Regions from separate parts of the Shewanella denitrificans OS217 genome, predicted to be linked through region 1. Evidence: predicted binding sites of a transcription regulator. Region 1 holds the regulator's gene; each other region holds the start of a gene.
What was found. The regulator LexA, encoded in region 1, represses DNA repair genes until DNA is damaged. The targets are predictions, from matches to a motif close to TACTGTATNNNNATACAGTA.
Positions count from the first base shown of each region.

Region 2: a site for LexA is predicted at 848-867, ahead of recA (recombinase RecA). Genes of this name have one in related genera too.
Region 3: a site for LexA is predicted at 1,506-1,525, ahead of recN (DNA repair protein RecN). Genes of this name have one in related genera too.

Region 1 covers NC_007954.1:4,206,101-4,208,380, forward strand. Annotated here, with positions in the region: gene plsB (glycerol-3-phosphate 1-O-acyltransferase PlsB) at 1-248, opposite strand, end outside; gene lexA (transcriptional repressor LexA) at 552-1,169, shown strand; gene SDEN_RS18275 (cell division inhibitor SulA) at 1,166-1,672, shown strand; gene coxB (cytochrome c oxidase subunit II) at 2,064-2,280, shown strand, end outside.
Region 2 covers NC_007954.1:1,405,479-1,407,758, forward strand. Annotated here, with positions in the region: gene mutS (DNA mismatch repair protein MutS) at 1-578, opposite strand, end outside; gene recA (recombinase RecA) at 1,051-2,112, shown strand; gene SDEN_RS06280 (LytR/AlgR family response regulator transcription factor) at 2,236-2,280, opposite strand, start outside.
Region 3 covers NC_007954.1:1,321,206-1,323,485, forward strand. Annotated here, with positions in the region: gene recN (DNA repair protein RecN) at 1-1,476, opposite strand, end outside; gene SDEN_RS05985 (DUF4440 domain-containing protein) at 1,819-2,178, shown strand.

The sequences.
Region 1 (2,280 bases):
ACAACCCGAGCAATGGACACCTTATCTAACGTCAGCGGATCATAAGGGCTAGGTAAACCAAAATTTGCGGTTATTCCGCTTAAGGCTGCAAGATCACTGATGGACTCAGTTTTCATCACATAGACGACTGGTTTACTGGGATCGAGATTCAAATCCGTCAAAGGATCATGGGGAACCACTATGGTCTGCACCAGCCATTTTTGGATCCAACGTAATGATTTTATAAATATTGAGTCGTAATTAGACATGTTTTTAGCAACACATACTCGCTGATTGTGGTCGCATAGAATAACAGAATCTATTGAGCTTTCACTAGCCTCAGTATTCCAGCGGGCATAAATAGCGAAAAAAACACGGTATAAATCTGAATAAAGGCTGCAAATAGCCGCTTAGCACTGAAACGCCCTAACAAACCAAAGATAATATAATCCTTAAAAATCAATAACAAAAAACAGAGCGCTAATAAAATGATAAAAAAACTTGGTTAAACCTTGCGCGGTCAAACATACTGTATATAATGACAGTCACTGTATAAAAAGACAGGATTCATCATGAGACCGTTAACGCCACGCCAAACTGAGATTTTAGAGCTAATCAAACGCAATATCGCCGATACAGGTATGCCACCGACTCGGGCAGAAATTGCGACTCGTCTTGGTTTTAAAAGTGCCAATGCTGCCGAAGAACATCTAAAGGCCTTGGCTAAAAAAGGCTGTATCGAAATCATGCCTGGCACGTCCAGAGGGATCCGCTTAACTCAAGAGGATGCTGAAGTTGAATTGGGCTTGCCCTTGATAGGCCAAGTGGCTGCAGGTGAACCTATTCTGGCTCAAGAGCATGTTGAACAGTATTTTCAAGTTGACCCCCATATGTTTAAACCTGCAGCAAATTTTCTGCTTAGGGTCCGTGGCGACAGCATGAAAAATATCGGCATACTCGAAGGCGATTTGCTGGCGGTGCATAAGATGCAAGAGGCCAAAAATGGCCAAGTGGTGGTCGCTCGTGTTGAAGATGATGTCACGGTAAAGCGTTTTGAGAAAAAAGGTAATGTGATTTATTTGCATGCTGAAAACGAAGATTATGCACCAATAAAAGTCGATTTAACCTGCCAAAGCCTCACGATTGAAGGGCTTGCTGTTGGCGTCATACGTAACGGAGCTTGGTTATGAGAAAATTAATGGGTACCGCCCCTCGCCACCCTGGACTTTGGCTAGACACACCCAGCCAAACTAGCAGCAGCTCACAGGCCATAGCAAGCTTAAGAAGTAGCACCCAAGGCGCCACGGAATTAGGCCAATTATGTGCCCAGTTAGCGATATTAAGCCAACAAGGCCAGTGGATTGTATTAATTAATCCCCCTCATACCGCGTATAAACAACAACTCGCTCAAGCGGGTGTCAGGATGGACCGCATCCTATTAGTTCACGCCAAAGATGAAGTAGAAACCCTGTGGGCGATGGAAAAAGCACTCACAAGTGGTACATCCAGTGCGGTGATTACCTGGACAACGCAATTAGATGAGCGTGACAATCGCCGCCTGCAAATCGTCGCTAAGAGTGCACGCGCCATGGGTGTCATCATTGAAGATGTGAACACTCACTTACAGCAAAGTATGATGATTAATGCCCAAATGCCACTAAAAACCAATACTCAACTGAGTGCTTTTCATTAAATTTTAATGGCATGCATCACTAGCCCTGCGTATCACGCGGGGCTTTTTTATACCTTTTTTCAGTGAATTAGATTTAAAAGTGATCTTGATCAATATTTAATCTGCAAGTAATGTAAGCAGTAGATGTTTGGTAACAAAGCATTTACAAAAATAAAACGTTTCGATTTGGCAGTTAAAAACCGAGTACGAAACGTCAATTAAAGATTGATATTTCTGTCGTAGGCACCAGGTGTAGCGCACGAGATCACTAAGCCATTTTTTGGCTTTACAACCACCAGGGTGCTTTGAAGTCATCAAGCTTGTTTGGGAACCGAAGAGTTTGCATAGAGCTGAGACTTACTGTGTGACTCTTCTTTGTAGTTGCTATTGCAATTGGCAGAGGAGAAGTCTTGTGAAGCAATGGTTGTATAGTTTAATCGTGGTGCTGCTAGCACCCCCCTTAGCGGCATCTGAAATGCCGTTGAACATGACTCAAGGTGTGACTGAGATCAGTGGCAAAGTCTACGATCTGCACATGATCATCTTGTATATTTGCTGCGTCATTGGCCTGGTGGTCTTTGGTATCATGATTTATTCCATGATTTACCATAGAAAATCCAAAGGTGCGG
Region 2 (2,280 bases), 1.7 Mb from region 1:
TTGATTAAGCTTAGGTTGCTAAAGTCTTCACTGTAGAGCAGTTCCACAGGGCGGGTGCGCTGCAATTCAGCTTCTAGGGCCTCTTGAGTGTCTAACTCTGCAATCACAAAACGTCCCGATGAAATATCGAGCGTCGCGTAACCAAAGCCTACCTTGCCTTGATATATGGCAGCTAATAGGTTGTCTTGATGCTCTTGCAGTAAGGCTTCATCGGTTAAGGTGCCTGGAGTGACAATGCGCACCACTTTGCGCTCTACTGGCCCTTTCGAGGTAGCAGGATCGCCCACTTGCTCACAAATCGCCACGGACTGACCAATTTGAACCAGTTTGGCTAAATAGCCTTCAACTGCATGATAAGGCAAGCCCGCCATTGGGATAGGATCGCCGCCACTTTTACCGCGAGCAGTTAAAGATATGCCTAGCAGTTCTGAGGCAAGTTTGGCATCTTCATAGAAAAGTTCGTAAAAATCTCCCATGCGATAAAATAGCAGCATCTCAGGATGGGCGGCTTTCATGGTCAAATACTGACGCATCATGGGGGTGTGCTTTTCTAACTCAGAAGAATCGATACTTGTCATCTAGGCGTTCACTCTGTCAAAGGTAAATCAAATAAGTTTGTCCCAATAGCGCTCATAAAGAATGCGGCTGGTGCACAGGCACTTAGCTAAGATTGCGATTTAATCTTGGGGCAAAGGTAATGGTGGGCAATGTTAGCAATTTTTTAAGGATAAATATCCAGTAAATCGCACTTAGTGGCCATCGTGGATGTATTTTAACAAATCTAGAGATAACAGGGCTGATTATGACGAATTTAACTCTGAGTAAAAAAGTCACACACAGTACTTGATACTGTATGATTATACAGTATACTAACCAGCATATTAAGGCGCCAGATTTAACCGCTTGCCGTCACTTAGCTTAAGCAGATTAGCTGGGCAGAAAGTGAAAGACTTTTTCCTAAGTGGGAATGAATGTCGGCAAGGTTAATACACAGCGTCAAAAACAAGATACTAATTAATAAGTGAAAACTATACTTTGAGAGGGACTAAGATGAAAGCTGATCCAAATAAAGAGAAGGCACTTGCTGCGGTACTCAGTCAAATTGAAAAACAGTTTGGTAAAGGTTCAATCATGAAGCTTGGTGAAGACCGCACCATGGATGTTGAGACCATCTCTACGGGTTCACTTTCATTGGACGTAGCCTTAGGCGCTGGCGGTTTACCTATGGGGCGTATCGTTGAGATATATGGCCCAGAATCATCGGGTAAAACCACCTTAACATTGGAAGTGATTGCAGCAGCTCAACGTGAAGGTAAAACCTGTGCCTTTATCGATGCTGAGCACGCATTAGACCCAATTTACGCCAAAAAGTTAGGCGTAGATATTGATAACTTATTGTGTTCACAGCCTGATACCGGGGAGCAAGCTCTTGAAATTTGTGATGCATTAACTCGCTCTGGCGCGGTTGATGTTATCGTTGTCGATTCGGTTGCAGCGCTAACACCAAAAGCTGAAATTGAAGGTGAAATTGGTGACTCACATATGGGCCTAGCAGCGCGTATGATGAGCCAAGCAATGCGTAAGCTTGCTGGTAACTTGAAGCAATCCAATACCTTACTTATTTTTATTAACCAAATTCGTATGAAAATTGGCGTGATGTTTGGTAACCCAGAAACCACAACTGGCGGTAACGCACTTAAGTTTTATGCATCAGTGCGTTTAGATATTCGCCGCACTGGCGCCATTAAAGACGGCGACGAAGTAGTGGGTAACGAAACCCGCGTTAAAGTGGTTAAAAACAAAATTGCTGCGCCCTTTAAGCAAGCTGAATTCCAAATTCTTTATGGTCAAGGTATTAACCGTACTGGTGAGCTAGTTGATTTGGGGGTGGCCCATAAACTAGTTGAAAAAGCCGGTGCTTGGTACAGCTATAAAGGTGATAAAATTGGTCAAGGCCGCGCCAATGCCGGTCGTTACTTAACTGAAAATCCTGCAATTGCTCAAGAAATCGATACTCTTTTGCGTGAAATGTTATTGAACTCAAATGCACCAAAAGAATCGGCTGCAGACGTTGATGACAATGTTGACCCAGAAACGGGCGAAGTATTTTAACATCGCAGCTTAAGCCTTTGTTAAATAAATACTTAGCTTGAAGCATCAGCAAAAGTATAATTTTGAGTTACAGTGTGAAGAAAGTCGTGATAAGCCTAGTTGCTTGTCACGACTTTTTTAATTTTAGGCTTCTAGCCATTTTCTAAAATTTGCGGTGCGGGTTTTGCT
Region 3 (2,280 bases), 1.7 Mb from region 1:
CAAGTGAGTCACGCACAAGACTTGGGTGGAGTCACCTAAACTTCTGAGCATACGGCCAACCACGGCGGCCGTTGGGCCTGAAATCCCCACGTCCACCTCATCGAAAATGAGCGTTGGGGTGGCGACTTTCTTGGCGGTAATGACTTGTATGCCCAAACCAATACGTGACAGTTCACCACCTGAGGCGACTTTTGCCAAAGGCTGTAACTCTTGCCCTGGGTTAGTGCTGACTAAAAACTCTACGTGATCGCAGCCATTGCTGCTAAGCATTTGCGCATCAAAATTAACCGCTATGGTGAATTTTCCTTTAGGCATGTTCAACTCATGAATGGAGCGAGTCACCAGTTTATCTAGCTCCTTGGCATAGCGACAGCGGCTCTGACTGAGCTTTTGCGCATGACTTAAGTAGGCTTGCTTATTGATTTCAAGTTGGGCCGCTATTTCATTAAGCTTGGTTTCATCACCGTCAATGTCAGCCAGCTCTTGGGACAGTAGCTGATGATGTATTGCCAGCTTATCGGCGCTAACATGATGTTTTCGTGCTAATTGCATGGCCTTTGAGAGACGCAGCTCAAGCTGAGCGAAATGCTCAGGATCAAGCTCTAAATGGCTTAAGTAGTCTTCAAGCTCGCTGGCGCTTTCTTGCACTTGGATCAAGGCTTCATTAAGCATCACAGCCACATTAGCAAGCTTTGGATCTAAGCCGGCTAACGTATCGGCCAAGGATACCGCTTTATTGAGCAAGCTCTCAATATTGGCTTCATCATCTTCACACAATAATGACAGACCCGCTTGGCAGCTTTCAATTAACTCACTGCCGTTAGCAAGGCGCTTGTGTTCTTGCTCAATTTCTTCAAACTCTTCCGGCTTCAGTCCAAACTCATCCAGTTCTTCAACTTGGTATTGCAGTAATTGCTTACGGGCAATGCGTTCTTGCTGACTCAGTTGCAGCTGCTTGAGCTCGCTTTCAATCTGCTTGCTTCTTTGGTAGCTGCTGCTGACGGCATCGAGTAGGAGTTTGTGATTGGCGTAGCTGTCTAACAAGGTAAGCTGGTGCTCACTTTTTAGCATGGCATGGTGGGCATGTTGGCCGTGAATACCAATGAGTAGCTGCCCTATATGTTTAAGCTGGGTGACAGGTACTGGGTTGCCGTTAATATAGGCACGGGTACGGCCATCACTGTTTAGGGTGCGTCGTAAGATACATTCATTATCGAGCTCGAGATCGTTATCCTCGAGCCAGCGCTTGGCAAGAGGTACATCATCTAAGCTAAAGCGGGCACTGATCTCGGCTTTTGTTGACCCCGGGCGCACACTATTAGCATCGCCTCGATTACCTAGGCATAAGCCTAAGGCGTCGATCGCAATAGACTTACCGGCACCGGTTTCACCTGTGATGCTGGTCATGCCCGCTCTGAAATCTAATTCAAGAAAACGTACAATGGCAAAATTATTAATGCTGAGTTGGCAAAGCATAGTCAATTCCCGTTCGATAAATGCACAAACACTGTATTGATAAACAGTATACACTGGTTTTTTATACAGTAAAGTGAGCTGAGTTAATTTTGAGTTGTTTTTTATGCATCATCAAATACTGGCCTCTTACCTTATTGATATATCTATATATAATTGTTTTCACTTATTTTGTTTCTGCCTGATTGCAAGGATAAGCTCACTGTTTACATCAGTAGAGTTAGTGCCCCGTTTAAAAATTTACTTCAAGCTTATGTGTAGTGTCTTGCCCATAGCATAATTTGGATGATTCTGATAAGTTCATTAAATACAGTTGATTAGCAGTACTCACTGGAGGGAATCTTATTGGAAGCACTTAAGGCGAAATTGATCGATTTAGAAGAATGCTTATTCGAGCCTAAGGTGAGGGGATCAATTGCCGAACTTGATAAGCTGCTGGGGGATGATTTTATCGAAATAACCGCAGCGGGTAGCCAATTTGACAAACAAGCTGCATTAGCGCGCCTGCCTTTTGAGTCGCCACCCCTAATTCAAGCCCAAGATTATCAACTTAGAATGCTAGCAGTAGATTGTGCCCAACTCTTGTATCGGGCGACTATGGTAAAAGCGGGTGAAACAGAGGCAAGTGTATCGCTTAGATGCTCCATTTGGCAGCTTAGAAATCAGCAATGGCAAATGGTTTATCATCAAGGTACTTATTGTTAGCAGGGCTCGCTATAAAAATTCATTTTAATATTCAGGCTGAATTAAACGAAACCGTTGATTTAATATCGACTGTGATAAAGGACTTATCATTCTTATGCTCAA